Regions from separate parts of the Pararhizobium sp. LjRoot238 genome, predicted to be linked through region 1. Evidence: riboswitches for the same ligand, from Rfam matches in the RefSeq annotation. Region 1 holds a riboswitch; each other region holds the start of a gene.
The links. Region 1 has a riboswitch for cobalamin ahead of ACSQ3F_RS01495 (aromatic ring-hydroxylating oxygenase subunit alpha). Riboswitches for the same ligand answer to the same signal wherever they lie in the genome.

Region 2: another riboswitch for cobalamin. It lies ahead of bluB (5,6-dimethylbenzimidazole synthase); the one in region 1 lies ahead of ACSQ3F_RS01495 (aromatic ring-hydroxylating oxygenase subunit alpha).
Region 3: another riboswitch for cobalamin. It lies ahead of ACSQ3F_RS13695 (CbtB domain-containing protein); the one in region 1 lies ahead of ACSQ3F_RS01495 (aromatic ring-hydroxylating oxygenase subunit alpha).

What each region holds. Positions count from the first base shown of each region.
Region 1 is NZ_CAXUPP020000001.1:273,079-280,977, forward strand. It holds partial or broken gene ACSQ3F_RS01480 (methyl-accepting chemotaxis protein) at 1-1,416, shown strand, start outside; gene ACSQ3F_RS01485 (hypothetical protein) at 1,638-1,802, shown strand; gene ACSQ3F_RS01490 (2Fe-2S iron-sulfur cluster-binding protein) at 1,900-2,994, opposite strand; gene ACSQ3F_RS01495 (aromatic ring-hydroxylating oxygenase subunit alpha) at 2,996-4,240, opposite strand; cobalamin riboswitch at 4,359-4,556, opposite strand; gene ACSQ3F_RS01500 (DUF6656 family protein) at 4,912-5,514, shown strand; gene ACSQ3F_RS01505 (diguanylate cyclase domain-containing protein) at 5,533-6,594, opposite strand; gene ACSQ3F_RS01510 (L-threonylcarbamoyladenylate synthase) at 6,814-7,800, shown strand.
Region 2 is NZ_CAXUPP020000001.1:3,270,246-3,278,144, reverse strand. It holds gene ACSQ3F_RS15905 (autoinducer binding domain-containing protein) at 1-426, shown strand, start outside; gene ACSQ3F_RS15900 (acyl-homoserine-lactone synthase) at 624-1,268, shown strand; gene ACSQ3F_RS15895 (DUF2865 domain-containing protein) at 1,509-2,534, shown strand; gene bluB (5,6-dimethylbenzimidazole synthase) at 2,544-3,236, opposite strand; cobalamin riboswitch at 3,281-3,493, opposite strand; gene ACSQ3F_RS15885 (SDR family oxidoreductase) at 3,534-4,355, opposite strand; gene ACSQ3F_RS15880 (phytanoyl-CoA dioxygenase family protein) at 4,443-5,636, opposite strand; gene ACSQ3F_RS15875 (LacI family DNA-binding transcriptional regulator) at 5,741-6,769, shown strand; gene ACSQ3F_RS15870 (TolB family protein) at 6,788-7,615, opposite strand; gene ACSQ3F_RS15865 (NAD+ synthase) at 7,639-7,899, opposite strand, start outside.
Region 3 is NZ_CAXUPP020000001.1:2,811,457-2,819,355, forward strand. It holds gene ACSQ3F_RS13680 (glucoamylase family protein) at 1-690, shown strand, start outside; gene ACSQ3F_RS13685 ((2Fe-2S)-binding protein) at 726-1,583, shown strand; gene ACSQ3F_RS13690 (CbtA family protein) at 1,601-2,377, opposite strand; gene ACSQ3F_RS13695 (CbtB domain-containing protein) at 2,571-2,747, opposite strand; cobalamin riboswitch at 2,795-3,056, opposite strand; gene ACSQ3F_RS13700 (bifunctional diguanylate cyclase/phosphodiesterase) at 3,323-5,089, shown strand; gene ACSQ3F_RS13705 (LysR family transcriptional regulator) at 5,111-5,959, opposite strand; gene ACSQ3F_RS13710 (GcvT family protein) at 6,219-7,899, shown strand, end outside.

The DNA.
Region 1 (7,899 bases):
GCAAAGCACGCCAGTGAAAAATCAGTAGAGACCTACACTGATACCGCCAATCTGATGTATCTGCTCATCGGGTTCTCTGCCCTGATCGTTGTTGGTGCGGTGTTCTTTGTCATGTCCGGCGTGGTCAAGCCGATCACGCGGATCACATCATCGATGAGCGATCTGGCGGGTGGCGACACGGCAACTGGCATTCCCTTTGCTGGTCGCGCCGACGAAATCGGCGAAATGGCCGGCGCAGTGGATATCTTCCGTCAGGCGGCAATCAGCAACAGGCGGTTGGAACAGGAAGCCGAAGCATCCCGTGTGCAGGCCGAGGCTGATCGCATCCGTCTGACAGCGGAAGCAGAGGCTGCGGCGCAGAAGCGTCTTCAGGAAGCGACGTCGGGTCTGGCGGCTGGCCTGCGCCGTCTCGCATCTGGTGATCTTGCCTTCGAACTGAACGAACCCTTCGCTCCTGATTTTGAAGCGCTGCGCCATGATCTGAACGCCGCTGTTGCCCAGCTTGGTGAAACGTTGCGTGCCGTTGCGCAATCCACAGTCTCTCTTGACAGCGGCACCCGTTAGATCGGGCAGAGTGCCGAAGACCTGTCGAAGCGCACCGAGCAACAGGCGGCATCCCTGGAGGAAACCGCCGCTGCCCTCGACCAGATTACAGTCAACGTGACCAATTCCTCGAAACGTGCGGATGAGGCACGCACCATTGCAGTGCAGGCCAACACGAGCGCCACCCAGTCCGGCGCGGTCGTTGCCGATGCGGTCGATGCGATGGGACGGATCGAGCAATCCTCGAACCAGATTTCCAATATCATCGGCGTCATCGATGAGATCGCTTTCCAGACCAACCTGCTGGCACTGAATGCGGGCGTCGAGGCGGCACGCGCGGGTGATGCCGGAAAGGGCTTCGCTGTCGTAGCACAGGAGGTTCGGGAACTTGCGCAGCGCTCCGCCCAGGCCGCCAAGGAGATCAAGGACCTGATACGGAATTCCAGCGTCGAGGTGCAAAGCGGGGTGAAGCTGGTGCGCGAGACCGGTGATGCGCTCAAGACCATCGAAGGTTTCGTCGTGACGATCAATCATCATATGGATGCAATCGCGACATCCGCCCGCGAACAGTCGGTCGGTCTTTCCGAGGTCAACACGGCGGTTAACCAGATGGACCAGGTGACGCAGCAAAACGCGGCGATGGTGGAAGAGACCAATGCTGCGAGTGCAACCCTTGCCAACGAGGCAGGACGCCTGCGCGAACTGATCAGCCAGTTCCAGCTTGGAGGCAACAGTTCGTCGCAAGCGGCGGCACTGCGCCAGACCGCATCGGTCATGGCGTCGTCAAGTCAGCCACGCAGAACCGCGTCCGCCAGCCGTCCCGTCTCAAATGGCAATGTCGCCGTGAAACAGGAAGAATGGGCGGAATTCTGACGGCCGCGCCGCTCACAATCGCTGAAACATAGTCACAACGGCGAAACGGCTGGAACCATCACAGTCCGGCTTGGGGCCAGAATCCCCGGAAGACCGGCGCCGTTGTGACTGATCATCTCGCACGTCTGCAAGACAGCCCGGCTTGCCATCGAAGGTCACTTGCGAGAGAATCCCTGTCCGTCCTGTTGAGGCTTCGCAAGCTGCCATGATTGGAGAAAATTATGCCTTTGAAGTTTCTCATCGCAGCCGCCGCAATCGTGCTTTTGGCGCTTTCGGGCTGCGCAAGTACCGGCGCGAACAATACGACCTATAGCCAGTGGCAAGGCGCATACCCGCAGCCGGATTTCGGCGCTTCGAGTTCCGGCGGCGTGCGCGTTTCCTACTAACGCCCGGTTCGGCACTGGTTCGAGTTGACGCCCCGAACCTCGCCCCTTTGAAAGGGCACCACCCGTCAAACACGTCGTGCGGGGAAGCCCGGTGTCCTCACGCCTCGATCTGCACGTCCCCGAGTGGCCGCGAACAGCAGGCGAGGATGTAGCCTTCGTCGATCTCGTCGTCGAGGATGCCACCATTGTGGTGCATCTCGACCTCACCGGAGACCTTCATGACGCGGCAGGTGCCGCAGAGGCCGCCTTCGCAGGCGGCACCGATGCGGACTCCGGCGGCGCGCGCCGTCTGCAGGATGGTCTGGCCCGGCTGGCACTTGGCCTCCTTGCCGGCCATAGTGAAGGTGACGGTGGAGACGGCGGCGGCGTCGACCTCGGCTCCTGCACCGACCGCAAATTCTTCCGATGCAGGCGCTGCGGCCGGCTGAAAACTTTCCTCGTGGTAGCGGTTCATGTCGAAGCCGACGCTTTCCAGCATCGATTTCACGCCGCGCATGAACGGCTCCGGCCCGCAACAGAAGACGGTGCGGTCGCGGAAATCCGGGGAAAGCAGTGCGAGCTTCGACGTCTCGATACGGCCGCGCAGGCCGTGCCAGCCGTGGCGCGGCGCGTGGGTTTCGACGATGAAGCCGAGATTGAGGTTCGGCATGTTACGGGAGATGTTCTCGAGTTCATCGCGGAACAGGAGATCGTCCGGCTGCCGGGCGCAGGAGAGGAAGGTGACGTCCGTCTGCGGGGCGCAATCAGCCATCCAGCGGGTCATCGACATCATCGGCGTGATGCCGGAGCCCGCCGAGATGAACAGGTATTTTTCGCCCGGATGGCGCGCGAAGGAGAAATCGCCGAGCGGGCCGAAGGCCTTCAGCTTCATGCCGGGCTTCAGGTTCTCGAACATCCAGCGCGTGCCGATGCTCGATGCCTGCGCCTTGACGGTCACGGCCACCGAGAAGGGCCGCGACGGCGTCGAAGACAGCGTGTAGGTGCGCATCACCGGATCGTCCGGCTTAACCGGCAGCTCAAGCGTGACGAACTGGCCCGGCAGGTAGCGGAACCAGCTGTCCTTGTCGGCCTTGAAGCCGAAGGTCATCACATCCGGAGCCTCGGCGGTGACGGAGATGCATTCCAGGAGATGCTGCCGGTCGTTGAACGGCAGCAATTCGTCGAAGTGCCGGAAGGATGAAGCAATCGTCATGTCAGGCAACCCGGACCAGAGGGGTGGAGGCTCCGTGCAGGCGATCCTGCATGAAGTTGACGTACCATTCGACGAACTGCATCACGCCGCCTTCATGCTCCTGCGAATAGGGGCCGGGCTGATAGGCGGGCGAGCGGATGCCGAAGGCGTTTTCCTCGACGATCTGGCGGTCCTGATCGTTGGTCTCGGTCCAGACATGCGTCAGTTCTTCAAGGTTATAGTCGACACCTTCGACGGCGTCCTTGTGCACCAACCATTTCGTCGTCACCTGGGTCAATTCAGGGCCGAGCGGCAGCACGCGGAAGGTGATGGCGTGGTCGGCCAGAATGTGGTTCCAGGTGCTCGGATAGTGGAACATCAGCAGCGTGCCGATATGGCTCTGGCTGACATCGTCGGAGAGTTGACGCTTGACGGCGCGCTTGCCGGACATCGTGTAGCTCTCGGCCTCCTGGATCAGCGGCATGCGGGCGACGCGGAACTGACCGGTCGGCGACATCCTGAACTCGCTCGGCAGGCCCTGGGCCTCGCATTTCGCCCAGTGCTCGGCGATGATCGGATCGTCCTTGGCGCCCTGCACGCCGGTCGCGGTCGGCGCTTCCGGATAGGTGCGGCAGAGCTCGGGATGGTTGGCGGCGCAGTGGTAACACTCGCGGTTGTTTTCCCAGACGAGCTTCCAGTTGCCCTTTTCGATGATCGTGCTTTCGAAGGCGACCTTGGTGTCCTTCAGGTTATGCGGCGTCACATAGGACGACACCATGTCGCGCATCGGCTGGAAATCCATCGGCTCCTCGGCGAGGCAGATGAAGATATAGCCGCCGATGGTTTCGCAATGGATGGGCTTCAGGCTGTGCTGCGCCTTGTCGAAATCCTCGCCCATCTGGCGTGCGAAGAGCAGCTTGCCGTCGAGCTCATAGGTCCACTGGTGATAGGGACAGACAAGCTTGGCCGACGAGCCCTTCTGCCCGGCACAGACGCGCGAACCGCGGTGGCGGCAGGAATTGTGAAGCGCCCGGACAGCGCCCTGGCGATCGCGGACGACGACGACCGGATAATCGCCGACCTGGACGGTGAAATAGTTGCCGGCCTTGGGGATTTCGCAGTCATGACCGATGAACAGCCAGTCCTTGTACCAGATCTGCTCCATGTCGAGCTTGTAGAGATCGGGATCGGTGTAGAAGGCCTGTTCCAGGCTGTGCCCGTCGCGGCGGGTCTTGAGTTTGCGGAGGACTTCGCTGCGGAGATCCATGTTCGTTTCCTTGTGCTCGCCACTTTTCGGTTGAGCGAGCAGGAAAGGAACCACCGCCGCGCCGGGAGTGCGCGTGGATATACTGGTTCTCCTTCCGGCTGCCCGCCGCAACCCAGACATCAATTTCACAAACAAGGCTGGTTTCCGGGCTCAGGAGCTGTCCTTTCGGACCGTCGCGGCGCCTTCCCGGATCTCTCCAGTGGCCTTTTGCCGAGGTTTCGCTCCACCACCGTTGCGGGGGCAGCGCCGGATTTCGACCGGCTTCCCAATTCTCCGCCCTCCCTATAAAGGCGGCACCTTGAGTGTCTTCATCTAATCTGCAGATCTGGCCGGACAGCCGCCGATTAGCGACATCCGGTTCCAGAATGGCGACACACGCACAGTTGCGTTTCCAGATGACCGGAGTGGCTATTTTATAAGCAGAAACAACGGAGTTTCCTGATTTTTCGGCAGATGGCGCCTTTTCCGCCACACACCGCCAAATTCTGTGCAGAGACTGTCTCTTTGCGACATATTGCGGCGCGACGGGCCGGTTGAAAGCGCAAGCCTCGCACCATGGAGGGCGGGTAATGCTTGGAAAGACTGCATTAACCCTCGCAATGTAGCTTTTCCTCATGAACGTTTCCGCCGCGGTGTGCCCCAGCACTCCGACGCAATCCTGGTGCAGGCCGATGGCAAACTTGAGATATTTCGACGCTGCTGCCGTCAAGAAACCGGTTCAATCGCCGAAGAGCGCTGTCCACACCGAATTCCTGCGCACCGGGCGCATCAACCGGCCGCAGCAATGGAGCGCCGAGGAAAAACGCTACCTAACCCATCAGGAAGTGGCCGCCCGCACCGGCCGCAGGCTCGAGGCTGCCGGCACCGTAACGCACGAACGCATCAACGGCTTCCATGCCTCCATCCGCTTCCCGAAGCTGATTTTCCATCGCACGCTTTCGGGCAGCCCGCATCTCGGCTATTGCCACGTGACCGCGGCGCGGACGAAGTTCGCCAAGTTCGACGATGTCCGGTGGTCGTTCTACATCGCCAACTTCTTCTCCGACATCGGCGACGACGAGCACTTCTTCGAGAAGATCAAGATGGGCTATTCGCGAATGTATTTCGCCGTCGCGACCGAACTCGACGCGGAGGAAGGCAAGCTCACGCTCAACCGCAGCGTCCACGAAAACGGCCTCCTGTTTCGCACTCGCGATCCGAAGGAAGCCCTGAAAAACGTGCTTTTGCTCGGCGCCTGCAACGAACAGCTTCGCAAGATCATCAACAGCCTCTGACGCTTTCGCGGCAGCCGCCTATCGCTTGTAGATCAGCCAGTCCCGCCCCGCCGGCTGCTCGTCCTCTGCTCCGTGAACGACGGTATAGTCGCCGCCCTTGGCCTGTGCCTTGGCAAGCGCCTTTTCGGCAGTTCCCACAAGATCGAACGCATTGCCGGCGCTGTGCGACATGCACACGCCGACTGAAAGCGTGACGCTGCCAAGGCTGCGGCCGGTTTTCGGATGCTTGAAATGGACGCCGCGCAGGGCCGAACGCAGCAGCGCCATCAGGCGCACGACTTCGCGCTCCTCGCCCGCATTGATCAGGAAGCCGAAGCGGACGCCGTCGAAACGCGCCGCCAGTTCGCTCGGCGGAAAGGCCTGCTGGGTGATGCCGCCGATATGGCGGGCGAGATGATCGGCGATCGCGGCGGCCTGTTCACCGGAGAGCCGCTGGCTGGTATCCGGCTCGGCAATCGCAACGCCGCAGGCGAGCGGCAGCTCGGGATCGGCATAGACCTTGGCCAGCGCCTTGTTGAAAGCGCGGCGGTTGGCAAGGCCGGTCACGGCATCCGAGAATTTCGTCGCCTCGAAATCGGCAAGCTCCTTCTGGACGCCGGCGATGACGTTGGATTGGGCCGTGACGCTCTGCTCCAGTTCGGCGTTTTGCGATACCTGCCGTTCGGTTGCCCGCTTCAGAGCCTGGATCGAGTTCTTCAATGCCGCCTGGCTTGCCTCGTCCGAAACGACGAGTGCCTTCGACGCCTCGCCGATCAACCGGCCATAATCGTCGAGCGAGTTCTTTTCGCGCGAGAGCAAATTCATGAAGTTGCTCATCTCATCACGCACGATCGTCGTCGAGCGCGCCAGAACGCTCGCCTCATGGTGATGCGGCAGGTATTTGCGGCCGAGTTCGTCGAGCGCGGCCTGCGACTTGTTTTTGCCGAGCGCGATGAAGTCCCGCACGAGTTCGGGGTTGGCACCCGCATAGGCCTCGTAGACCAGTTCGTAGTTTCTCGGGACAGCGTCGATGCCCATCTGGTGCATGGCAGTGGCGATGCGCAGGGCAAGGTCGTTGGGCATGGATTTCTTGTTGGCCATTTGCGCTCCGGCAGGGTGTAGGACGCAACAGCTAGCATGTCCAACTTTCAGCTCCGCTAATCGAAGCTGTCGCATTTTAAGAAATCTTGAAGCGGGCTGTATCGATCAGGCACAGTCCGCGACGCCCGCCGAATGCGCTTGGCAATATCCCGCCGAGCCCTGTAATAGAGACCGCAAAGCCCTGCCCTTTCGGGCCTCCCATCGACTTTTGGAAGCTGCATGACCCTCATCATCGACACCAGGACCGAACCGGAGCGCGCATTGACGGTGGCGTGCGAAACGCTGGCCCAAGGCCTGCCGGTCGCGATCCCGACGGAGACGGTCTATGGCCTGGCGGCCGACGCGACAAACCCGGACGCGATCAGCCGCATCTACGAAATGAAGGGCCGCCCACGCTTCAACCCGTTGATCTGCCATGTCGCCGACTTCGACATGGCGCGACGTTATGTCGATTTTGATCCGATCTCGCAAAAGCTCGCCGGGGCCTTCTGGCCGGGGCCGTTGACGCTGATCCTGCCGATGAAACCGGCAAGCGGCGTTCATCCGCTTGCCTCCGCCGGTCTCGACACGCTCGGCATCCGCATGCCCGAAGGGTTTTCGCGGTCGGTAATCAAGCGCTACGGCAAGCCGCTGGCAGCGCCGAGCGCCAACACCTCCGGCAAGATCAGCCCCACCAGCGCCCAGCATGTCGAGGCCGATCTCGGCGGCAAGCTGGCGCTGATCCTCGATGCCGGGCCGGCCGAAATCGGCCTGGAATCGACGATCATCAAGGTCGACGGCGACGAAATCCGGCTGCTGCGGCCGGGCGGGCTCGAAGTCGCTGACATCGAGAAACTGACCGGAAAGACGGTCCTGCGTCCCGATACGGCCGGTGCGGCGATCGAGGCGCCGGGCATGCTCGCCTCCCACTATGCGCCGGGAGCGGCGGTGCGGCTGAACGCGACGGATGTGAAGCCGGGCGAAGCGCTGATCCGCTTTGGCGGCGCGGCTCTGCCCGGGGAAGAAAAGGCCGCTGTGGTTCTTGATCTCAGCCCGTCCGCCAGCCTGCGCGAGGCGGCCGCCAATCTGTTTGCCTATATGAAAAAGGCCGACACTTCCGGCGCCGCGACGATCGCCTTCGGCGCCATTCCAAATGAGGGACTGGGCGAAGCCATCATCGACCGGATCGAACGCGCGGCAGCCCCGAGAGAGGGTAACGGGGCATGAATCTACGCCGAAAATACCCCCCTCTGCCCTGTCGGGCATCTCCCCCTCAAGGGGGGAGATCCTTTCAGGCTTGCCCCTGGCCCCAATCACAAATCTTGG
Region 2 (7,899 bases), 3.0 Mb from region 1:
TTTTCCGCGGCCGCCCATCATGGACTTGGCGTCGATGGCATCACGCTGCCGCTTGCCGCGCCGACGCGCCGGCTGGCTTTTTTAGCGATCCATGCCGATGTCCCGCCCGAGGAATGGCCGGCCTACAGGCGTTGTCATCTGCGTGATTTCCAACTGCTCGCCAATCTTTTTCATGCATCCCTTCTGGAAAACGACAGCAGGATCCACCTCTCTGAGCATGGCAACAAGACACTGACCCATCGGGAGACCGAAGTGCTTGGCTGGGCAGCGGCCGGCAAGAGCTACTGGGAAATCGGCACCATCCTCGGCATTTCCGAGCGCACCGTCCGCTTCTTCATGACCAATGCCCGCCGCAAGCTGAACGTCGTATCCAACACGCAGGCCGTCGCCCAGGCCGTCCGGCGTGATCTCATCCCGACTTTCTGACCCCGCCGAAGCAGCTTCGTCTAGGACGCCCCAATCCATTTCCAGTGCCGGAATCGCCAACTCAGTGCGTCCGAAAGGACGCACTGGATTTCATCACAGTCGACGTGCACTCGAAACCTGTCACTACCGACAGTTTTGCCGATTGCCGATCACTGACAACATTTGCTCCTCGCATTCGAGATTACAGGAGCAAAAAAATGATCAGGATCTTCAACCGCAACAGCCGCAAACAGTATCCCCAGGATATCGACGCCATGTTCCGGCTGCGCAAGCGCGTCTTCCACGATCTGTTGAAATGGGATGTATCGGTCCACGGCGATTGGGAGATCGACCACTACGACGACGCCAATCCCCTCTATGTGCTGTCCTACTCCGACCAGACCGGCCGCCTGCGCGGCTCTCTGCGGCTGCTTCCGACGCTTGGGCCCAACATGCTCGACGATACCTTCCCCATTCTGCTCGGGGATAATCCGGAGGTTCGCGATGCCTCGGTGTGGGAGTCGAGCCGTTTCTGCATTGATCCGGAGATTTCGCAGGATCGCGGCTCCAATCAGGTGACGATCGCCGCCGCGGAACTGATGTGCGGCGTCGGCGAACTCGGACTGTCCTCCGGCCTCAGCCATATCGTCACCGTGACGGATGTCTTCCTCGAGCGGATGTTCCGCCGCATGGGTTGCCCCGGCGAGCGCATCGGCGAACCGCAGCGCATCGGTTCGGTCTATGCGGTCGCCGTCGCCTGGGAAGTAACGACCGAACTGCTGGAAACGATGAAAGCCGTCGCTCAAATCGGCGGACCGGTCCTGGAAACGCCGATGTCGCTCGAAACCGCCCGCGCCGCCTAACGTCGGCTTCCGGAGGGCCGCGACCGCGGCTCTCCGGCCACATCGGTGGAATTTCCCGGGCTCGCGTTAACGCTGGCAAGCGGACTGCGTTGCGCCTCTTTCGAATGGCGGTATGATAGGCACATGGCTTGGAGCGCGGCAATAATCCGCCACGCCCGATAGAGTGCCGGTTCGCTCAGACGAGAGAAAACATTGATTTTCCGTTCGGTTCGCTTCGCGGCGCTTATCGCTCCGCTTCTCATGGTCATGACGGCCACTGCCGACGCCGCGACGGTGTGCGAACGGCTGAGTGCGCGCCTGTCGAACCTGCCGAAGATCGTCGCCTCCAACGCCAATCTGCGCGACTACACCGGCGCAATCGCACGGCAGAACCTTGATCTGCGCAGGGCGCGCGCCGACCGGCGGCGCCTGGGATGCAGTTCCGGCAGCGTCATCATCGTCGGCGATCCGAACGAGCAGGCCTGCGCGGCCCTCGACAGCGAAATCTCGCAGATGGAAATCAAACTCGAAACGCTGAAGACCCGCCGCGAATATCTTGTCTCCGGTGGCGACAGCGAAATCAGCCGCCGCCGGATCATGGCCGCTCTCTACGTCAATCGCTGCGCCGAGGAGGAGGAGGAGATCCTGCGGGCCGCGGCCGAAGAGCCGGAAACGCATCGCAACATCCTGAAGGATCTGCCGCCGATCAGCGAAAGCGAGCCGGCCTTGCGCGGCAGTGCCGATGTATCCGATTTCACCCTGCCGGGCGCTGACTATGGCGGCAGCCTGCGTACGCTGTGCGTCCGCACCTGCGACGGTGCCTTCTTCCCGATCTCGTCCAGCGCTACGCCCGCCGATTTCCAGCGCGATGCCGAGGCTTGCCAACGCCGATGCCCGGGTGCGGAAACGGCGCTCTATTACCATGCGCTTGCGACCGAAGAGACCGATCAGATGGTCTCGGCCTCCACAGGCGAGCCCTATATAGAACTGCCCACGGCTTTCGCCTATAAGACGCGTGACCGCAGCCAGCCCGGCCAATGCGGTTGTGCGCCTGCCCGCCAGACCGCCACGAACCAGAGTACGCCGGACGATGGCAGCGGCATTCTTGAGATCAAACCGCGCAAGGCCGACAAGACGCAGGCAAAGACTGCCGTTGCAGACCGCCCCTACGATCCGCAGAACAGCAAGGTGCGCGTTGTCGGACCGAGCTTCCTGCCCTCTCAGGAATCGTCGATCGACCTGAAACATCCGACAGGCCCCGGATACCAGCAGCAACAGACCAATTGATCAATGTCTCTAGCTCGCCGGCTTGACACCCCAGGCGTCAGCAAAGACCAGTTCATCGAGCGCCAGTCGCTGCCGCCAGCCTTTGACGGCCAGTTCGGGTTCCGCATAGAGCTGATCGACGTAGCCAAGGCAAAGCCAGGCGATGATCTCGATGTGATCGGGTATGCCGAGAACTGCCTTGACGTCGCGCTCGTGGAAAATGCTCACCCAGCCGACGCCGACGCCTTCCGCCCGCGCGGCAAGCCACAAGTTCTGCACGGCGCAGACCGTCGAAAACGCATCCATACGCGGATTGTGCGTCCGGCCGAGAACGACCTTGCCGGCGCGGGTCGGATCGCAGGTGATGCAGAGGCTCACCGGCGCCTTGCGGATGCCTTCCAGTTTAAGCGAGCGATACGTATCGCGCGCGGCGCCATCGAACATCAGCGCCGCCTCCTCGTTGGCCTGCTGAAAGGCTTCGAACACCTTTTGGCGCCGGTCTTCGTCCCGCACGACAATGAAATTCCACGGCTGCATGAAACCGACGGAGGGCGCGCTGTGGGCGGCGGCGAGAAGCCGTGCGACCAGTTCGTCCGGCAGAGGCGTTGGAAGGAACTGATCCCGCACGTCGCGGCGGGTCTCGATGGCGCGGTAGACGGCGGCGCGCTCGTCCGGTGAAAATGCTTCCGCCCTGACAAGGCGGTCTTGCGGTTCCGTTTGCATCGTTTGATCCCCAACAATGCGAAACCTCCCGCCGTCCGCGCGGGGCTGGTCTATCTCGTCAGGCCGGTCTTCTGACTGCGGATCAACCGGCCTTGCCGCCTTCCCAAATCACATGAGGACTCAGTGGCAGAATTCTGAAAATACTCAGAAATTCATTAAAGCAAAGCCGTCCCCGTCACAGCGTTGGGCACGTCCCGGATTTTCACCGGATTCCCGATTCTCCCGCTTTCGCGGGCACCTGAACCAAACCGATAAAGGCACAGCGGGCCGCCGAATGCAAGCGGCCCGCCTGTTCTCTTACAGGGCAGTGACCGGATGCGGAGAACCGTCATAGGCGCCCCAGATCGACTGGTCGAAGCAGATGACCGATCCCGTCATAAGGCCGGATTCCGCCGACGAAAGATAGGCACAGGCGCGTGCCACCTCGGCCGGATCAACCAACCGGCCGAACGGCTGGCTCGCTGCCGCCTCCTCCAGCCAGTCGCTCGCGGCGCCATGAAACTCGCGCTGGATGCGATCCTCACCTTCCGACGCCATCCAGCCGATGTTGAGCCCGTTGACGCGGATGCGGTTGCGCAGCACCGCATAGGCCGTGTTCTTGGTCAGCGTTTCCAGCGCACCCTTGGAGGCGCAATAGGCTGAGATGAACGGCTGCCCGGCCTTGGCCGACATCGAGCCGATATTGACGATCGTCCCCTCTGTCTTTTCCCGGCGCATCACCTTGATCGCCTCCTGCATCAGGAAGAACGGCGCGCGCACGTTGACGGCGAACATGCGGTCGAACAACTCCGGTGTTGTATCGAGGATGGTGCCGCGATCGGTAATCGCAGCCGCATTCACCAGCGCATCGACACGGCCGAACTGTGCGTCACAGGCCGCGACCACCTTGCGCGCGTCCTCCACCTCTCCGAGATCGGCCTGTACGTACACCACCTTGGTCCCCGCGGCCTTACCGATCTCGGCCGCCTTGACCTCCCCTTTCGCGGCATTGCGACCACAGATGACGATGCCAGCGGCACCCCGTTCGGCAAACAGCGCCGCGATCGTCGCTCCCAATCCTTGCGTACCGCCGGTCACAATCGCGATCTTGCCGTCAAGGCGGCCATAATCGTTGCTCATTCCGTTTCCTCCATTTTAGACATTGATGACACCGAAAACTTCCGCCCGGAAACCGGACGGAAGTTTTAAAGATTTGGCGTGCTGACGTCAGCTCAGTTTCTTCTCCGCCTGTGCCGCAAGTGCTTCGGCGAAAGCCTCCGCCTCCCATCCGCCAGCCAGCGCCTCATGCATCAACTGCGCCTGCGTCTTCGGCGCCAGGCCGCCGAGCGGCGGATCGCGGTCCAGGTTGGTGGGGAAGGAATAGCCTTCCGCGCAGGACGCGATCGCATTGGCCGCCTGCGCATCAGATAGCCGTCCATCGTCCAGCATGGCTCTCAGGGCCGGATAGAGCGTTGCACTCATCCGCTCGCGGTTGACCGTCTCCATCGCCCGGCCGAAGGCGGACGAAACCTGCAGCAGATTGGCGACACGCTTGATGCCGGCCGAACGATTGGTGCCGGCAGCGTGGAAAAGCGCCGGGTTGAAGAACACCAGATCGCCCTTGGACAGCGGCAGTTGCACGTGGTTCCGATCAAAATAGTCGCGAAATTCCTGTCGTTTCAGTGCCAGATAGCCCGGCACATAGGTCTGGCTGTAGGGCAGAAACAGCGTCGGCCCGCTTTCGAGCGGCATATCGCAATGGGCAACCGCCCCCTGCAAGGTGAGCACCGGCGACAGCCGATGCACATGGGCAGGAAACTGCTCGATCACGGCTGATGTCTGGAAGCCGAGATGATAGTCGCGATGCGCCGATTGCGCCGCACCGCCCGGATTGACCCGGTTGACCTGCGCCGTCATCTGGTAGCTCGGCCCGAGCCAGGCCTCGCTGACCAGCGCGATCAGCATGTTGCCGTAATAGGTCGCGAAATTCTCCGGATCCTTCAGGCAGTGCTTCTCCAGCGAATTCCAGATGCGGTCGTTGGCGCCGGGCTTGGCAAAATGGTCACCGCCGCCGGTATTGGTGCGATTCTGCTCGTTGATGATCTCGTCGAAGACATCGCTTGCCGCATCGATGACGTCCGTATTCTCGAAAGCCTGCTTCAGGACGATGACGCCCGGCCCGGTCGCGAAAGCCTCGCAGATCTCTGCAAGCACCGCCCGGCGTCCATCGTGTGTCGCGGCTGTCTTCAGAACACTGGCGCCGTCATAGATCAGCACGTTCTTCTCGACACTTGCCGCATGTGGATAGTCACTGAGCTGCGTCGTCCGCTCCACCTCGGCGCGGAAATCCTCCAGATCGCAGGCGGCTTCGGTCAGCCAGACCCGGTCGGCGCGCTGCCTCAGAACATTGTCGGTCTTCATCCTTTTTCCTCCCGTCGGATGCCGTTCGATGGTTCGACTATACGCGGCGGAAAAATCTGATATAGAGCAGGAATCCATCAAAAACCCATCAGAACGGAATCTCGATGGCGCATGAGTTTCTGGTCAAGGATATTGCCTTCCAGGCCGGCTTGAGCACCGCCACCGTCGATCGCGTCCTGAACGGCCGCCAAGGTGTGCGCAAGCAGACCGAACTGCGCGTGCGCGCCGCCGTCCGGGAACTGGAGAAGCAGCAGGCCGGCATGGAAGTTCAGGGGCGGAAATTCGGCATCGATATCGTCATGGAAGCGCCGGAGCGGTTCACCAACGCGGTCCGTGACGCCTTCGAAAGCGAGAGCCTGACCTTCCTGCCGACGATCTTCCGATCGCGGTTCCATCTTGCCGAGACCATGCGGCCGCACGAGATCGTCCAGTTGCTCGACCGCATTCGCCTGCGCGGCACCGACGGCATCGTACTGAAGGCGCCCGACGTGCCCGATATCAGCACCGCCGTCGTCCGGCTCGAACAGTCCGGCATTCCCGTCGTGACGCTGGTCACCGACCTGCCGAACGCGCCGCGCACCGCCTATGCCGGGGCGGACAACAGGGCCGCCGGAGAGACGGCCGCCTATCTGATCGGCGAGCGGTTCGCTGGAAATCCGGCGACCGTGCTGGTGACGCTGTCGAGCAGCCGGTTCAGGGGTGAAGAGGAGCGGGAGATCGGTTTCCGCCGAACCTTGCGCGACCGCTACCCGTCGATCGGCATCGTGGAGATCAGCGAGGGCCTTGGCCGTGACGAGGCAACCGGTGCGCTCGCGGCAGAGGCATTGTCCGCCAATCCGGGGGTCAACGCCGTCTATTCGATCGGCGGCGGAAACCGGGCGGTGCTTGCCGCTTTTGCCGCGGCAGCGCGCCCCCATACCGTTTTCGTGGCGCATGATCTCGATGCCGACAATCTCGATCTGCTGCGCAGCGGACACATCCACTTCATTCTGCACCATGATCTGAAAGCCGATGTCCGCACGGCCTTCCGTGCGATCATGAGCCGCCGCGGAGCCTTGGCCAATTCGCAAGGAGCGCACCTTTCGGCCGTGGAGGTCATCACGCCCTACAACATACCGGCATGGGTGCGTTAGTCAGGCGGTTTATACCTCTCAGGGCACCGGCTCATACCGCGCGAAGGCGAATTCCTTGCCATCGGGTGACCAGTTGGGCACGTTGATCGTGCCTTGTCCGCCAAACAACTCGAACAGGACGCGGGCGTTGCCACCGTCCGGGTCCATCAGCCGCAGCCGAACATCGAGGTCCCGCGGGTGATCGAAGACGTCGCCGTCATAGGAGAGCACGAGCAGATGCTTGCCGTCGGGCGACGGATGGGGGAACCAGTCGCCGAATTCGCTGTCGGTGATGCGCGTAACATCCGAACCGTCCGGGCGAATACGCCAGATCTGCATCCGGCCGGAGCGGCTGGAGTTGAAGTAGATCCACTGGCCGTCGTGGCTGTAGTCGGGGCCGTCGTTGCGCCCCTCGCCAAATGTCAGCCGGGTTTCATCGCCGCCCTCCACCGAAATGGTATAGATATCGAAGACCTGATCGCGGATGCCGCAATAGGTCAGAGTCTTTCCGTCCGGCGACCAGCCGTGCCAGTAGGACGGCAGGTTGCGGGTCACAAGCCGCGGCGCGCCGCCTTCCGCCGGCAAGATGTAGATCGCCGATTTGCCGAATTCGGTCTTGTCGCTGATGACGATCGTCTTGCCGTCGGGCGAGATGCCGTGATCGTTGTTGCATTGGCGCGCAATGCCGGTATCGATCAACACTGGCTCGCCACCTGAAAGAGGCAGGCGATAGAGCAGCCCATCGCCATTGATGACGAGCGACTGTCCATCGGGCGACCAATTCGGCGCCTCCACCAGTTGCTCCGTCTGCCAGACAACCCGGCTCTCGCCGGTTTCGAGCGTGTAGATTTCGACCGAACTGCGCATATCGCCTCCTCCGGCTCGTCGTTCTACCGGTCGCGGAACCGGTTGGTGATCGGATAGCGGCGGTCGCGCCCAAAGTTCTTCTTGGTGATCTTCACGCCCGGTGCCGACTGGCGGCGCTTGTATTCGGCGATATAGAGCAGGTGCTCGATCCGGTGCACCGTCGCCTCGTCATGGCCGCGCGCGACGATGTCCTCGGTGCTCATTTCCTTTTCGACCAGGCATTCCAGGATATCGTCCAGCACCGGATAGGGCGGCAGGGAATCCTGGTCGGTCTGGTTCGGGCG
Region 3 (7,899 bases), 2.5 Mb from region 1:
TCCTACCCGATCGGCAAGGAGAGCTACGATGCCTTTACCGGGAAATTCGACTGGATGACGGTGAAGGGAAAGCCGTTTCTCTATGCCGGACCGCTGTTCATTCATCTTTTTTCGCATGCCTGGATCGATTTCCGCGGCATTCGCGACGCGGCCGTCGCGGCGAAAGACACAGATTATTTCGAAAACACCTGCCGGGCGATTGCCGTGCAGCGCGATTATGCGATCAGCAATCCCGGCGGTTTTGCCGGTTATGGTGCCGATATGTGGGGACTGACATCCTGCGACGGGCCTTTGCGGCCGCGCCGTCTGCAGGATGGCCGCCACCAGCATTTTTCCGGCTATGCGGCGCGCGGTGCGCCACTCGGACCGGATGACGGCACGATCGCGCCATGGGCGCCGCTCGCCTGCCTGCCATTTGAGCCGGAGGCCGCGATCTCGGCGACACGCCATGTCGTCTCGACCTATCCCGGGGTCATCGAAGAGGGACGGTTTCTCGGCAGCTTCAATCCGAGCGTTCCCGGCAAGGCGGCCGAAGGATGGCTCAACAATCGCAGCGTCGGTCTTGACCAGGGCATCCTGTTGATGATGATTGAAAATCATCGCACCGGCCTCATCTGGAACCTGATGCGCGAATCGCCGGCCATCCGGCGCGGCTTGAAAAGAGCGGGCTTCTCCGGCGGTTGGCTTTGAGATAAACGGGCTGCCTGCATAGAAAGAGGCGCCCTTTGGACGAGAACCCAGATACCGACGGTTGGCCGGCCTCTCCCTGGAAAGAGGATGCGCAAGCGGCCATGGCCTGGCAGGCGCAGCGATTTCCGCAGGTTGCCGCCTCACTTGCCGGCGACGACGCGGATTTTTCGTTGGTGACTGACATATGGCGCAAAGACAGTGCCGAGATCGCCGATCTCTTGGACTATCAAGGCCGGTTTGCGGCAGGAATGGATGACCGCACGAAGGGCGCTCATCTGGTCGCCTTCTGCAGCCACCAACTCAGCATCGCTGCCGGTGCCCTCTATCTGAGGACCGGGCTGGTGCCGGATCTCGATCCGGGAAGCCTCGCTATCCGTTTTGAACCGTATGCTCCGAAAAACGCGGGCGAGATTACGCTGGTCTGCCCATCCGATGCCCGCCGCTTTCATTTTCGCTTTCGCAAGTTTCGCCAAGGCCGTGACAGTGCATCCCTGTTTCACGGCAGCTTCGTTGCCAGCCTTGCGCCGGTCGTCGAAACGGTGAAGGCCCGTACCGGTTTGTCGTCGGTTGCGCAATGGCGGCTGGCTGCCGACGGCATTGCCGGCGCGTTTCTCGAAATCGGCGCGGCATCGGCGCAAGAGGAGCGAGCGATGGCTTCGGCGCTCGCTATCGTCAACACGGAAGGCTCGCCGCTCTGTTCAAGCGCATTGCGCTATCAAAAGATCGCCTCGATCGTGAGTGGCGTGCCAGTCGAGCGCATTTTTCGCCTGCGAAGCGGCTGCTGCCTGTATTACCGAACGGATGGCGGGACCTTTTGCGATGTCTGCGTGCTTCTCGACGAGGAGACACAAAAAAGCCGCCTGCGCACTCATCTCGAACGCGCAGGCGGCTGATGTTGCAAGCTGGTTCGTTATGCAGATTTCAGGAAGCGCTCGTTGAAATAACCCGAGACAAGGCCGAGCACGATCCACGAGGCAAGGGCGGTCGCCAGCGCGGCAACGGCGAATTCGGCGCCGAGAACGGCCGGAACCGGGCTCGAAATATCCGCAGGCTGCGGCGCGCCGTAGATATGCGGCGCGGCGATCGCCACAAGGCCGGCGATTTTCGCGACGATTTCGGGGCGCAGCGCAAGCAGATACAGGCCTGCTCCGGAGAGCAAGACCGTCGCCATCCACCATATCTGCCGGTCGTGCAGGTCGGCCGCCGGAAAGCCGGGCAATTCCGGCGGCAGTCCGATTGCGGGTAGCATGTGGACCGCCAGCCAACCGCAAGCGCCCCAGAGGACGCCGTTGCGAAGCGTGATTGGATAGCCGATCAGCAAGCTGATACCGGTCAGCAACAGGCTGAAACCTGTGCCGGTTACGAGATTGGCGAGCAAGGTTCCTGAAAACCGGCTCATGCCAAACATGATGCCGCCTTCGTCTTCATGCTCGCCCTCATGGGCGTAAGCCGGCGTGATCGGAGAAAATGCCGCAAGTAGTTCGCCGATCGCGGATGTCTTCTCCAGTGACGAATGCTGTTGCTGTTGATCCTCGGTGCCGGCGGGCTGTTCCGCGGCAGGCTCCTTGCCTTCATATTCTTCGGCGTGAAGGATGATCGGAACGACCCGCGCAGTCTGCGCCACCGTCGTAAAGACACCCGCAATCAGTCCAGCCACCAACGCGGCCAGAAGCGTTTTGACAATCATTTCGATACTCCCAGGTTCAAGCGGAGCGGCTGCGCGTCAGCCCTCTCCGGCTTGCTGTGTTTGAAATCCCCACGGCAAATGCCGCCCGGTGCCGCAGCACGGGCGCATGAACCGTCGAAGCGTGGTTTCATCGAAACCCGCGTTCTGCTGTCGGATCGAATGCGAAAAGCGCGCAGCTTCCCACATCAGCCGATCAATGGCAGGGGAAACCGTAGGAGTGGCGAACGTCGTGCGCGGTATCGTGCAGCACGGCGGAATTGGCGAGACCGGCGCCGAAAACCAGGAACCCGCCGATCAGAAGGGCGAGGATACCGGCGGTGATGCGGTCGTTGAGGGAGAGCGGAATGCTCGAAACTGTAGACGTAGCCATGACAACCTCCGTGATGGCGCGTGGGAAATTTCCCACCAATTGGGCACCATGCCCTTCATCAACCGGCAGGTTTCCTGGCTCGCGGCGTCAGGTGCTTGGCACCAGTGAGCCTGTCTCGCCTTCCCAAGGTGCGGGCCAAGGCCCGCGCCGCAGTGGCTTTTGCCGGATCGACCGGCATGACAAACTCTGACCGCTCTACAGTCGCGGGGTCGGCCGTGATTGAGATGCCCAGCATGGGTCCATCCGTCACGTTCCCATTTACTCCCCGGAAGCGTTCGCTTCCAAGGAACCAATTGATCCGACGATGATTATGATGTCCCCTGGCTCATGTCAATTCGACGATGCGACCCGCGATGCCGCTTTGCCGTCGCGATTGCCGAAGTTCGCTCGTAGGTCTATCCTTCTGAATTGGGGAGCAAAGTGCGCCGGTCGAGGCCGTCTACTTTAAATAACACTGAATGGTTGCTTGTATTTCTGGTTACATTTCGCGTTTTGCGAAGGAAATAGTTCTTTAGGAACCTTGCGGCAGAATACCGCGCGCGTCTATTTGCGAAGAATCATTCACAGAGAAAACAATGAAAACGGCGAGGTCCGAACAGGAATTTCAGAATATTCTTCGGAGGCTGGAGCTCGCGCTCGATGCCTCCCGGATCGGCGTATGGGAACACGATACGCAGACGGATGAAGTCGTCTGGGATAAGCAGATGCACCGGCTCTATGGAACCGGCAAGACAAACAAGCGCGTCAAGGCGGCGGTGTGGGCCAAGGCGATCCATCCTGATGACCGGGAGCAGGCAGAGGCGGATTTCGCCGATGCCATCAAAGGCAAGGGCATCTATTCGTCGGAGTATCGTATTGTTCTGCCAAACGGCAAACTTCGATATCTCCGGTCGAGGGCGCATTGCTTCGAGCAGGACGGAAATATCACGTTCATCGGCGTCGAATGGGACGTGACGGCGGACGTGCTGCTCAATCGGGAACTGCAGCGCCAGAAAGCCATTGCCGAAAAGCGCGCAGTTGCTCTCGAGGCGAGCGCCCGGCGGATCGAACATGCGGCCGAACACGACTACCTGACCGGGCTACCGAACCGCCGCTTCTTCGATCGCCGATTGGCCGAACTTTCAGAGGATGCGGGGCTCGACAAGTTGGCGATCCTCTACATCGGTCTCGACCGGTTCAAGCAGATCAACGACACGGCCGGTCACTCCGTGGGTGACAATGTGCTGAAATCCGCGGCCAGCCGGATTGTCGCCGCATTGCCAAATAGCGCCTTCGTCACCCGCATAGGCGGCGACGAATTTGCGGTTCTGATCGCCAATTTCGACTCCATCGAAGATTTGAAGACGGTCGCCGAGCGGCTGGCCCAGCAGCTGAAGCAATCGATATGGCACAATGACGAAGTGCTGCGCACCGGTGCGTCGATCGGCCTGGCGTCCGCCAGCGGTAGAAACATCGCCAATCTGCTGGCCGAAGCCGATATCGCCCTTCATCGCGCCAAGAAACTTGGCCGGGGCAGGGTGGAGGTGTTCTCGGCGCAACTCAAGGCGCAGCTCAACAACGAGCGCCGCGTTGCCAAGCAATTTGCGCGCGGCCTGGAAAAGGGAGAGTTTGTTCCCTTTTACCAGGCGCAGGTCGATGCGCGCACGCGCCGTATCGTCGGCTTGGAGGCTTTGGCGCGCTGGCGCCATCCGAAACGCGGGCTTCTGTTGCCGGGTGAATTCCTCACCGTCGCGGGAAATCTTGGCATGCTGGACGACCTGGATGCTGCAATTCTGAAAGCGGCGTTGAAAGACCGGCGCGCCTGGATGCGGCAGGGCGTGCTCGTTCCACGGATCGCGGTGAATGTCTCGGCGGCGCGGCTGTCCGATCCGCTTTTGATTGACGACTTGCAGCAACTGGACGTCGAGGCGGATACGCTGTCATTCGAGTTGCTGGAGACGATCTTTCTGGACGACAGCGAGGAAGGCGTGCTTTCCAATGTTGCTGCGCTGAAGGGTATGGGCATCGACATCGAGATCGACGACTTCGGTTCCGGACACGCCTCGATCATCGGGCTGACGAAGGTGAAACCGCGGCGGCTGAAGATCGACCGGCGGCTGGTATTTCCGATCACCACGTCGCGCGAACAGAAGCGGCTGTTGCGGTCGATCGTTGATATCGCCAAGGCGCTCGACATCGAAGTGGTGGCCGAAGGGGTCGAGACGCTGGAGCATGCCAAGCTTCTGACGCGCCTCGGCTGCGATGTTCTGCAGGGCTACGCGATCGCCTATCCGGTCTCGGGGCCCGAGATGCTGGCCAGGTTGATAGAAACGCAAAACAAGGAACTTGCCGTCCAGCTTTGATGGCATTTCTGCAGAAGGCATCTACGAAGCCAGCAGGTCCTGCATCACGCCGATAATGCGGCGGTGCTGATGCGCGTGACGCGTGCGGATGCTGGTCGCGGCATAGACTGCCTGCGGAATGGCAGGGGCATCTTCCACAGGGAAGGCAGTACCCTCTTTGGCAAGCTGCGTTGCGGTGCCGCTCATCACGTAGGCGGCGCCACCCAGCGTCTTCAGCAAATCCACGATGGCGATGTTCTGCCCCGAAGCCAGCGGTGCGGCCGACAGATGCGGCAGCGCCAGCCTGTGCGCCCGGTCGAAGGCGGGGGAGTAGACGGCCTGGATATAGGTTTCTGGCTGCAGGTCGCTGACTGTTCGCGCGATGGTGCTGACCAGTCTGTAGGTCATTTCTCCGATCCGCTCATAATGCAGGTCGGGCAGGTAGTGCGGTGTGTAGAGGATGGCGAGATCGAGGTCGCCGGCCGCCAGATCGCGATTCATCTGGTTGGAGTAGTCCGCTTCCATGTAGATCGATGTTGCCGGAAGATCGGCGCGGATGGCGGACAGCCAGCGGCCGGCAAAGGCTTCGGCCAGATCATGCTGGATACCGAGGCGCATAGAGCGCTCATAGGCGCCGGCATTCTCCACCGCCCGTGTCGCCTCGTGCCATTGGTGCTGCAGTGCCTTGGCATGATCGAGGAAGCGCAGGCCCGATGCGGTCGGCGCGGTGCCGCCCTTGTTGCGGGTGAAGAGCTTGCGGTTGAACTGCGCCTCCAGCGCCTTGACGCGGTGGGAGACGGTCGATTGCGTGATGTTCAGCCGCTCCGCCGTCCGGTTGAAGCTGCGGGTTTCCATCAGGTCGAGGAAGGTTTCGATGAGGTCGATCTGCATGGTTCTCCACCTAAGACCCCTCCCCAACCCTCCCCACGAGGGGGAGGGGGTTACCGAGAATGCGGCGCCTTTCGAGTGGAATGACCTCGGAAGGCGAACCTGGCACGATAAACTCCCTCCCCCTTGTGGGGAGGGTTGGGGAGGGGCTTCTTTCAACACCTCCAATCTAATCGAATTCTTCGATCAATAAAGCGAATTCTGACCGCTTGATGCAAGTCGGCTTCATTGCCAAAACTTCCCTCCAAACAAGGGGACAGACATGTCGAATTTGCCGTCTCATGCGCGCGTCGTGATCATCGGGGGAGGAGCGGTCGGCGCTTCTGCGCTCTACCATCTGGCCAAGGCCGGATGGAGCGATTGCGTGCTGCTGGAAAAGAACGAGCTGACGGCCGGTTCGACGTGGCATGCGGCGGGCAACGTGCCGACCTTTTCATCGTCCTGGTCGATCATGAACATGCAGCGCTATTCGGCCTCGCTTTATCGCGAGCTTGGCACGCTGGTCGGCTATCCGATGAATTACCACGTCACCGGCTCGGTCCGGCTTGGCCATTCGAAGGAGCGGCTGCAGGAGTTCAAGCGCGTCGTCGGCATGGGCCGGTATCAGGGCATGGACCTCGACATCCTGACACCCAGCCAGATCAAGTCGAAATATCCCTTCGTCGAGACGCATGACCTCACCGGCGCGCTCTACGACCCTTATGACGGCGATATCGATCCGGCGCAGCTGACACAGGCGCTGGCGAAAGGCGCGCGCGACATGGGGGCGAAGATCTTCCGTTTCTGTCCCGCCACCGGCGCTCGCCGGGAAAACGATGAGTGGATTATTTCGACGCCGCAAGGCGAGATCCGCTGCGAATATGTCGTCAATGCCGCTGGTTACTATGCCCGCGAGGTCGGCAAGTGGTTTGGCCGCGACGTGCCGATGATGGTGATGAGCCATCAGTACATGCTGTTCGAGGAAATTCCCGAGCTTGCCGCCTGGTCGAAGGAAGCCGGCCACAAGCTGCCGCTGTTGCGCGACGTGGATAGCTCCTACTACCTGCGTCAGGAAAAGACCGGGATGAACCTCGGTCCCTATGAGCGCAATTGCAAGGCGCACTGGGTGACGCCGGATGATCCGATGCCGGAGGATTTCTCCTTCCAGCTCTTCCCGGACGACCTGGAGCGGCTGGAATGGTATCTGAACGACGCCGTCGAGCGTGTACCAATCCTCGGCACCGCCGGCCTGTCGCGGATGATCAACGGGCCGATCCCCTATGCGCCGGACGGCAACCCACTGATCGGGCCGATGCCGGGCGTGCCGAATGCCTTCGAGGCCTGTGTCTTCACCTTCGGCATCTGCCAGGCCGGTGGCGCCGGCAAGGTGCTGGCCGAATGGGTCACAGAGGGTCAGACGGAGTGGGACATGTGGTCCTGCGATCCGCGCCGCTTCACCAGTTTTGCGACCCAAGACTACTGCATCGCCAAGGGCATGGAAGTCTACGGCCACGAATATGCGATGCATTTCCCGAAACACGCCTGGCCGGCCGGTCGCAACAGGAAGTTGTCTCCGATCCACGACCGGATTGCAGTGCTCGGCGCGCAGTTCAAGCCCTACAACGGCTGGGAGCGCGCCAACTGGTACGCCAAGCCGGGCGACGATACGTCCGAGGAATCAACGCAGACTTGGAACCGGGCGGGTCCGTGGGCGAAGCGGATCGAGGAGGAATGCCTGGCGGTGCGCGATGCCGCCGGCATTCTCGATCTTCCGGGCTTCTCGCGTTACCGGCTGAAGGGCGAGGGCGCGCGTGACTGGCTGCTTGGCCTCATTACCGGCAAAGTGCCGAAGCCCGGCCGCATCGGGCTTGCCTATCTCTCCGACGACAGAGGCCGCATCGTCACCGAAATGTCGGTCATGGCGCTGGAGGAGGATTTCTTCTTCCTGATCACGGCGGCGACGG